3 regions of the Chryseobacterium sp. II3a genome follow, and region 3 is predicted to be linked to each of the others. Evidence: riboswitches for the same ligand, from Rfam matches in the RefSeq annotation. Region 3 holds a riboswitch; each other region holds the start of a gene.
What was found. Region 3 has a riboswitch for cobalamin ahead of AC3HD6_RS02230 (acyl-CoA thioesterase). Riboswitches for the same ligand answer to the same signal wherever they lie in the genome.
Positions count from the first base shown of each region.

Region 1: linked by a shared signal. The riboswitch ahead of prpB (methylisocitrate lyase) and the one ahead of AC3HD6_RS02230 (acyl-CoA thioesterase) in region 3 are both predicted to bind cobalamin.
Region 2: linked by a shared signal. The riboswitch ahead of metE (5-methyltetrahydropteroyltriglutamate--homocysteine S-methyltransferase) and the one ahead of AC3HD6_RS02230 (acyl-CoA thioesterase) in region 3 are both predicted to bind cobalamin.

Region 1 is NZ_JBYPZJ010000001.1:779,309-782,592, forward strand. Features, by position in the region: gene prpC (bifunctional 2-methylcitrate synthase/citrate synthase) at 1-517, opposite strand, end outside; gene prpB (methylisocitrate lyase) at 504-1,415, opposite strand; cobalamin riboswitch at 1,860-2,054, opposite strand; gene AC3HD6_RS03480 (helix-turn-helix domain-containing protein) at 2,398-3,284, opposite strand, start outside.
Region 2 is NZ_JBYPZJ010000003.1:335,328-338,611, forward strand. Features, by position in the region: gene metE (5-methyltetrahydropteroyltriglutamate--homocysteine S-methyltransferase) at 1-1,504, opposite strand, end outside; cobalamin riboswitch at 1,681-1,866, opposite strand; gene AC3HD6_RS10085 (Lrp/AsnC family transcriptional regulator) at 2,055-2,516, shown strand; gene AC3HD6_RS10090 (bacteriocin-like protein) at 2,662-2,946, opposite strand.
Region 3 is NZ_JBYPZJ010000001.1:493,367-496,650, reverse strand. Features, by position in the region: gene AC3HD6_RS02240 (hypothetical protein) at 1-543, shown strand, start outside; gene AC3HD6_RS02235 (hypothetical protein) at 868-1,665, shown strand; cobalamin riboswitch at 1,700-1,880, shown strand; gene AC3HD6_RS02230 (acyl-CoA thioesterase) at 1,997-2,380, shown strand; gene AC3HD6_RS02225 (HD domain-containing protein) at 2,553-3,143, opposite strand; gene AC3HD6_RS02220 (XAC2610-related protein) at 3,145-3,284, opposite strand, start outside.

The DNA.
Region 1 (3,284 bases), 290 kb from region 3:
GTAACAGATGAAGGAAATGTCCGCCAATAGTATCGTCGTCTGTTTCTACATTGATTTCTTTACCATTGTGGGTATAGTGGTACCAGTACAAAAGTCCGGAACTGAATGAAGCTAATAATTTATCTGCAATATCCCTTGCTCCGGCTACATTGTGATCATCTTTTTCAGGCTGAATACTGCCAATAGCGGATACCATAGACCTCATCACGTCCATAGGATGAGCCGCGGCCGGAATACTTTTTAAAATATTTCTTACAGAATGCGGCAATCCTCTTAAAGACTTTAATTTAGCTTTATAGTTCTTCAACTGAGCTCCGGTAGGCAGCTGACCGTAGATTAAAAGATAAGCTACTTCTTCAAATTCTGCTTTTTCAGCCAGATCCAGGATGTCATATCCTCTGTAGTGGAGATCATTTCCACTTTTTCCTACACTGCAAAGGGCTGTATTCCCTGCTGCTACTCCTGAAAGAGCTACGCTTTTCTTTGGCTTAAATGTTGGTTCGCTATTCGTTGACATTACTAATATTTTGTTTAAAAAGGTTATCTAATTTTTGTTCATAATCATGATATCCAATGCTTTGGTAGAGTTCTTCTCTGGTCTGCATGGTGTCTAATACATGGGCCTGAGTTCCATCTTTACGAATATGTTCATAGACATTCAAAGCTGCTTTATTCGCAGCACGGAATGCTGAAAGAGGGTAGAGGATCAATCCTACACCTGCGGCTTTTAGCTCATCAATAGTATACAAATCAATCATTCCAAACTCGGTGATATTGGCTAGCACAGGAATTCCTGTAGCATCTACAAATTTTTGATAAAAGCTTAGGTCATGAACTGCTTCTGCGAAGATGAAATCAGCACCAGCTTCTTTGTAAGCGGCAGCTCTTTCTAAGGTCTTTTCCAATCCTTCATTGGCAAAGGCATCCGTTCTGGCTCCGATTACGAAGTTTTCGTCAGTACGAGCATCAGCTGCAGCCTTTAATCGGTCTACCATTTCCCCTTTGCTTACGATTTCTTTTCCCGGGCGGTGTCCGCAGCGTTTTGCCCCTACCTGATCTTCAATATGCAGTGCTGCTGCACCTGCTTTGATCAATGATTTTACTGTTCTTGCGACGTTGAATGCTGACGGACCAAATCCTGTGTCCACATCTACCAATAAAGGTAGATCACAAACGTTGGTGATTCTTTGAATATCAATCAGCACATCCTCCAGTGTAGTGATTCCTAAATCCGGAACTCCTAAAGATCCGGCAGCAACCCCGCCTCCTGAAAGATAAATAGCATTAAAGCCGGCTTGTTTAGCCAATAATGCATGGTTGGCATTGATGGCCCCGACAATCTGAAGAGGACTTTCTTTTTGCATGGCCTCTCGGAATTGTGCACCAGGAGACTTCCAGTTTTCATTTTTAGTCATTGTAATATTTATGGTTTAGTTGAAGTTTGTGTGATAAGAAAGAAGGGCTGCTAAGCTGCTGTTGGGAGATAAAAAGAAAATGATCAGAAGAAATCAGATAAGTTGTTGATGAGCATGAAAGCAGAGGATTTTTCGAAACTTCACAGAACGAGACTTCTACGGTCATAAATCTGTTGCTCATGGATACATAATTGTGATTGGCTTGGTACATTTTTAAACTTTTTACATAGATTAAACCCTATAAAAAGCTCTTGTAAACTTCACGATGTTTTTTGTGAGAAAGAAAAATTATGGAAAGGGGACACGGGTGAGCTGTAGATCCATAGAAGAACCTGCTGTTCTGCTACTCTCTATCTCAAAAAATAATACAAGTTGATAAACTATGTTATCATATCATTATCCATACCGTATCATACCTGACTATAAGCTCCAAACCGCGAAAGCATCGTCAATTCGAAATAGGCAGGTCTCCTGACTTGTAACAGTTTTTATCATCCTTCCCATATACCGCAGCATACAGTGGATATGAATTTGATAAAAACCTTTTTGTTGTTACTTACAGTTGCGCGACAGTTCGTGATTTGCACACGATTCCCTTTTAATACACAGCTAAGTGTTACCAATTTCGGTTGATAAAGAAGGTGTTAAGAACTCCTTGGTGGTAAATATAGACATTTTATGAGAACGGCAAAATATTTTATGCAAACAATAATTAATTTTCAGTAATGAGTTGATAATGTTTTGTTTGTAGGTGTTTATTTTTTGGCGATATGATAAAAATCAATCTTTTTACAGTGTTTTGTTATTACCAAATCATTAACAAATGTACCTAAATGTTAAATGAAATAAAATAAAGGGTGTGTTTTTATAGTAATTTTCGTTATTTAAAAATAGAGCAATTCAGCCTATATGATCTAGGGTGAAAATTTTAAATTTTGATGAGGTGAGAATTAGTAGATATGGGTTGGGATTATCCATAAATTTAATGGCTTATTCTATTAGTGTTTTTAAGTTTACTTGGAATTAAATTGTATTTTCTCTTAAATGCTGAAGAAAAATGCCTTGGGTTTTTATATCCGATAATATCGGAAATTTCATTGATGTTCAAGTGTCCTTCAAGCAACATTTTTTTCGCTTCTTCCATTTTCATGTCGTTCCAGAAATTGAAAACAGTAGTTCCAAATAGCTCTTTAAAGCCCTTTTTCAATGTAAATTCATTCGTACCTACCTGATGGGCAAGATCAATTAATGAACAGGTTGTGCTGAGATTATTGACAATAAAATCTCTCACAGCATATATTTTATCTTCATCTTTTTTAGGAAGAGATGAGGGGAAAGATTCGTTTTTAAAAAGCTGTTCCAGTTGTAACAGAAGGAGTTCAGCAACCTTAGCTTCAAGATAAATCCTTTTAAAAATCCCTTTTCTGTCGCAATGGATGATGTCGTTTAGTACCTGATACATTTCCAGGTTGATCCTGCAATGGTCCGGATTGATAAGACATGAGTGTTGTTTTTCAATAGCATTTCTGAAAGTATTGAACAGGTCAGAGTCTTCAGGAAGAAATTTTTTAAAAAAAGCGGGCGCTAAATTGACTTCCAGGATCTGCATTTCATGTCCGTCGAATTCCATCTGGCCAGACATCTGATGGGCATAAATGATATTGTGCTGATAGCTTTCAAAACACACTTTATTGTTGAAATTTTCTGAAAGGGCAGCGCTTTTTCCTTTTAATGAAAAATGCATTTCAACGCTCTCAAAGTCAGCTTCAAAATAGAGTAATACTTTATTTTCAAGGGAAACATTTCCGAAGCCAATGTGAACATTCTCAAAGCAGATTTCATGATGAAAACCATTTCCATAAGGAGGTT
Region 2 (3,284 bases), on a different contig from region 3:
CCATATCATTACGTTCATATTCACCATGCACAAGAACATCAATCCCAATATCTTCCTGCCAGCGGATGGTCCTCTGGGTTTCCTCTTTTAATAAAGTATCATATTGTTCTGCTGTCAGTTCTCCTTTTTTGAATTTCGCTCTCCAGCTCCTTACATCAGCAGTTTGTGGGAATGATCCGATCGTAGTGGTTGGAAATAATGGAAGCTGTAATGCTTTTTGCTGCTCTTGTTTACGGATACTGAATGGATTTTTTCTTTGCGAATCCTGTTCTGTGACAGACACTGCTCTTAGTTTTACTTCCTCATTATGAATAAGTGGAGATGTTTTTCTAGCGGAAATAACCTTTTTATTGTCTGCAAAATCCTGGATCATCTGTTGATCTGTTGTTCCTGAAGCTAATTCCTTAAGGGTAACCACTTCTTTTACTTTTTGTTTGGCAAAAGCCAGCCAGTTTTTTATTTCAGGATCAAGATTGGTTTCAAAATCTAAATCGCATGGTGAATGCAGTAAAGAACATGATGGAGCAATGAAAACTCTTTCTGAACCAAGCTTCTCGACTGCTTTTGTAATCAATGACAAAGATTTTTCATAGTCATTTTTCCAAATGTTTCTTCCATCTACCACTCCAAGTGATAGACTCAGATTTTCAGGAATAGAATGAAGAACATCTTCAAGCTGTTCAGGGTTTCTTACCAGGTCAATATGCAGAACATTCACAGGAAGTGAAGCGGCAAAAGACGCATTATTTTTTAAACCTTCAAAATAGGTGGTTACAATAAACTTAAGCTTTGGAAACAATCTTCTAAGTTCAGCATAGACAAAAGTATATACTTCTTTTGCTTTTTCAGTAATGTCTAAAGCTAGGAAAGGTTCATCAAACTGAATCCATTCAGCATCCTGGCTTTGTAGCTTTGATAAGATCTCCATATAAACAGGAAGAAGATGATGGGCAAGATCCAGTTTATCAAATCCTTCTTCTTTTTCCTTTCCTAACAATAAATAGGAAACCAAGCCGATAATCACAGGCTTTGCATTGATTCCCGCCTGTTTTGCACCGGAAAATTCATTGAATATCTTATCTGAAGTAAGTTTGAATTGCTGGTTTTTATAAAATTCAGGAACAATATAATGGTAATTGGTGTCAAACCATTTGGTCATTTCCATAGCGGTGATATCCAATCCGTCTTTCTGATAACCTCTTGCCATGGCAAAATAAAGGTCCAGTTCAGAATTGTTCTTTTTAAGAGCAACTTCATGATAGCGTGTAGGAATAACGCCTACTACAAGGCTCATATCCAATACCTGATCATAATAAGAAAAATCATTACACGGAATAAGATCTATTCCTGCTTCTTTCTGAAGGCTCCAGTTTTGGCTGCAGATAGTTCTGCCTACGGTAAGAAGTTCTTCCAAAACGATTTTACCTGACCAATACTGTTCGCAGGCTTTTTTAAGTTCTCTTTTGCTACCAATACGCGGATAGCCCAGAATGTGAGTTTGCATTTTTACAAATTTTAAATTAAACTTATTTTAAATGCTCTTTTAAAGCTTCAGAATGCTGATTTGGAATAGAATTTTTTGAAATCAATGATATAAGCAGATGGTACAGTTTCATCCGGAGATAAAAATGTACTGCAATATATCATCTGTATGACTCAAAAGCTTCAGACCGCGAAAGCATCGTCCATTCAGTAAAGGCAGGTCTCCTGACTTGTAACAGTTTCCGTCATCCTTCCCGCTTTTTGCAGTGGATATTCAAGGACAGAAACCTTTGGTGTGTTACTTACAGTTGCGCGACAGCTCGTGATTCTCACACGATTCCCTATTAATCTACCTTAAGTAAAACCTTTGCTGTTTGATGAAGATTGTAAAGAACTGATCTTTTAACAAAAATAGCTTTGTAAAAGATTTTAATTTTGTGTAAAATTAATCATACAGAATAAATAATCAACAAAGTGTATGGTATTTGATAAATTAAGCTTTTCACATATTATTTTACAGAATATAATTCTGTAAATTTGGAAGATTATAAATTATAAAAGAATAATATTCTGTGGAACAACTTGATGATAAGGATGTAAAACTGCTTAAACTGCTTCAGAACAATGCAAAACTAACCGTTAAAGAACTTGCTAAGGAAATCAATCTGTCTCCTTCTCCTGTTTTTGAAAGAGTAAAAAGGCTGGAACAGGAAGGTTTTGTGAAGAGATATGCGGCAATTTTGGATGCTGAAAAACTTAATCGTGGGTTTACGGTATTCTGCCAGATTAAATTAAAGATTCATGACCGTTCTGTGGGCTATGATTTTGTAAAAGAAATCCTGGAAATTCCAGAAGTGGCTGAATGCTATAATATTTCTGGGGATTTTGATTTTTTATTGAAAGTTCAGGTTCGGGATATGAAGCATTATCAGGATTTTGTATTCAATAAACTTGGATCTGTAGATTCTATAGGAAGTACACATAGTACCTTTGTGATGGCTGAAGTAAAGAATAATCACGGATTGACTTTATAGAAATGTTTTTATTGAAAATGATGGTATTGAACTAAACCTAACAGGTTTCAAAAATCCGTTAGGTTGTAGGTGCTTAGTATCACATCATAAAAAAGCCGCTCTGAAAAGAGCGGCATACTTTTTTAACTTTTAATGGAGCTGCTGATTAGCAAGTAGAACCACACTCTAATAATTTGATGTGGATTACACCATTAACTACACACTGTGTTTGGCATAAAGCGTTTCCTACAACGGTACCTACACCGCCGATAACACCACCTACTGTAGAACCTACACCGCCGATAACACCACCAACGATAGTACCTACTCCTCCGACAACGCCACCAACAACGCCACCTAGACCTCCTAATAAGTTTCCGATTGGATCAAGTAATCCTTCTCCTGAAATAGATTTTAGTTCGTTTCTGTCTAGTTTTTTGAAATTTTTCATGATTAAAATTTTATATGATTAATACATCACAAATATATGATAAATAATAATAAACTCATATTGTTTTCAAAAAAATAATTAAACAATTTTATTATTTAATATTTCGTTAATATAAATGTATAATAATATGAAAATCATTTTCACTTTGTATCTGTTTGATTTACTAAATTTTAAAAAACATATTTCAAATTTTAAATATTAGAGTTAATATTTTTAAGATAAACGAAGTTTTTTATGGTTAATATTAAAATCTTGTTAAAACCTGGGTTTATTGGGGAAAATCTAAGGGTAAAATGAGAAAAAATGAGGGTGTTATTGACCTGTATTCATCACTTTAG
Region 3 (3,284 bases):
AAAGGAACAGATCTTGTAACCGGAGTTTCCAAACAAACAATGAATGAAAGGATGAAGGAAAGTTTAAAACAGAATTCACCTTTTGGTTCAGCTTTCGGGAATGATTCAAGTGATCATTCTTCCAACACTGACAGTGAATATTCACCTCTGAATGATTCCAATAATAAAAATGACAAAGAGAATATTCCTCCAAGCCCATTTATTATCATTGCTTTTCTGGCAGCTATTGTGGGAATTATTATTCATGTGATAAAAAGTATTAAGAAAAAATATATCTGGCATATTACTATTTCCTTGATAGGTCTCATCTCTTTGTTAACTTTTTATCTGACTTTCCAATCCAAGATGGAAGGTCTCGGAAACAATAAAGTTGGAATGGGATTAGGAGGCGGAGTGACCATCAGCTATGGTTTTGGAACGGCTTTTTATGTATGTGGGGCATTATTTCTTCTCATCATTTTATTTTTCGGAGTATTTTCTTATTATCTTAAAAATGATCCGGAGGCTATTTATAATTCATCTAATCAGAAAACAGAATCGTAAAAGAATTTATTTGCAGATAAAAAAAGAGTGTTTGATCCAGTATCAAACATTCTTTTTATTTATTTCCATGTTAGTTTTATTTTACCTTTTAATATTCATTTAAAAAAAACGTTTTTTTAAATCATCGGTTTGTTTGCAAAGTAAAAACAAAGGTTTCGTTATTTCCGATGATTATTATCAGGAGGTAATGGATATTAAACCTCTATTTATCTACTTTCCAATGGTCATTTGAAACTGATACAGGATTTAAAAGAATTGCAACAATATAGTTATCTTCCGCAAAGCATTTAATTTATATATTTGGGGAATTAAAAATCTGTTATAATGATTTCAGTAAACAAAGCATTGTACCTGTCTGCTTTCAGTATTTTTTCTTTAGCTTTCGTTAAAGGTCAGAATAAAGTTCCTTTTGGTGTTGTAAAAGCTGAAGAGGGCTACGCCAATGTACGTGTACACAAGGATAACTACAGAAAAATTGTAGATAAGATCCGTATGCGCAAAGGAGATGTATTTGTTTATGTAAAACCCGCTCCGGGAGAAACGGAATGGATCTGGATCAAATATCCAGAAAAGCAGGACGAAGACAAACCATTTGTTCGCTATGAAACACTTGATAAAGAAGGAATGGTAAATAAAGAGCGTATTGCTTTTATCGATCAGCTTCCTGCCTACACTCCTTCTAAATCTAAAAACGGAAGATCTCTTATTTTCACTGATAATTCCGATCCCAAAATCCCTACTTCCCAGAGAAGCAAAGTAGTAATTGATGTGTACCCATCCAATGCTGGTTACCGTAAAAAGGAAAAAGATGCCGAAGGGAAGCTTCTTACTATTGATAAAGTAAAGCCTTGGGGAATTGGAAATGATCTTCCTGAAGGCATGACGGAAATTAAATCTATCCGATTGCAGCAGCCTGGAAGAGGTTCTGTTTTCGTAAGAGAAGCTATCAAAAATATGTTCCAACCCACTATGGACTTTAACAATATAGGAGTAACCTCCCTGGACAATGACAACATTTTTCTTTATATGATCAATGGTTCCGGAGAAAACCGATATACTACTCTATGGACTATTAAAAAGGGAAGAGTAATCAGCCAGATTATTTACCATAATCCGGAATAAATTCATTAATTTTGCAGCCGAAAAAGTTTTACGCTTATTCATCATAGAAACTGGTTCTGCATAACCGCAGATTAAAAGGGAACCGTGTGAAAATCACGGACTGTCGCGCAACTGTAAGTAACTGAAATCTTTATCAAAAGATCCACTGTGCGAGGCATGGGAAGGAGATAAAAGATGTTACAAGTCAGGAGACCTGCCGCTTTCTTAAACAAGAAACTTTCGCGATTTGAAGTTTTATTGATCTGATGGATTGTTTCAGGGATTTCCAACGTTCCTGTCATTATTCTGTTGTTTTGATACTATTTCATTTCGCCTTAATTAATAATGAAATATGACTACAGAAGAAAGAATTGAAGCTGCCGAAACCAGAATCTTTAAAGCGGTTTTCCCTAACACAACCAATCATTATGATACTCTTTTCGGAGGTACTGCTATGCAGCTTATGGATGAAGTAGCCTTTATTGCTGCGACCCGTTTCGCAAGAAAAAGAGTGGTAACAGTAAGCAGTGACAAAATCGATTTTAAAAAACCAATTCCTGCCGGAACGATTGTAGAACTGATCGGAAAAGTTTCATATGTTGGAAAAACAAGTATGAAAGTAAGCGTTGAAATCTACACAGAGCAGATGTACTCTTATGAGAGAGAAAAAGCTATCGTAGGTGACTTTACTTTTGTAGCGATTGATGAATTCAAGAAACCAATCCAGATACTATAAATAAAAAAGTTTCGGGCGGCCAGAGGCCGCCCGAAACTCATTATAATATGTCTTTATACTAAACTCAGGATAAAATATTCCTGTTTTCTCTGATTTCAGAAAAGCTAAACAAGCAGCTTCTATAGATTACAAGAGGAATAATAAAATCCAGTTATCAGCTTTTTATTTGAGATTATTTTAAAACTTTTTCAGTTTCCAGGCTTCTGGTCAACAACAGTTCAAAAGCTTCTCCCATTTCATCTGATGCTCTCGTAATGGCCGTTTCAAGCATATTCCTGATCTGCTTTTCAGTAACACCTGCTTCTGTCCAGCTTTTTCCTGAAGTATGAGAATTCAGAATGAAAGGCATAATTCTGTCAATAGAACATGCAAAAATAGCATCTGGAGTAACTTCTTCTTCAAATTCAAGCCATAGATTGAAAAACTCTGTACGCAAAGGCTCATCAAGAATTCCGAAGATCTTCTGAGCAGAAATCTTTTCTCTTTCAAACTTCCCAACCATTGCTGCTTCATCGAAAAGGAAAGTATCTCCTGCTTCAATTTCCACAAGGTCGTGAATGGAAAGCATTCTTATCACTCTTAACAAATCGATATCCGCACGATTTTTAGCATAAGGATAAAGGATTTGCGCCAAAATAATGATTTGCCATGAGTGCTCCGCTGTGTTCTCTCTTCTGGAATCATCTGCATTATAATTTCTTCTCTGTACATTTTTCAGGGCATCTACAGCCAGGATAAAATCAATTTCTTTCTGAATTTTCATCTTACTTTTCTCTATTATATTGATCTGATGGATATACCTTCGTTTTGGTAGTCCATTTATTATTTTTCTTTTCTTTTATGGTAACTTTTACATAATCCTCATTGGTAAGATCCTCTTCTTTTTCAAGAACCTTATCAAGTC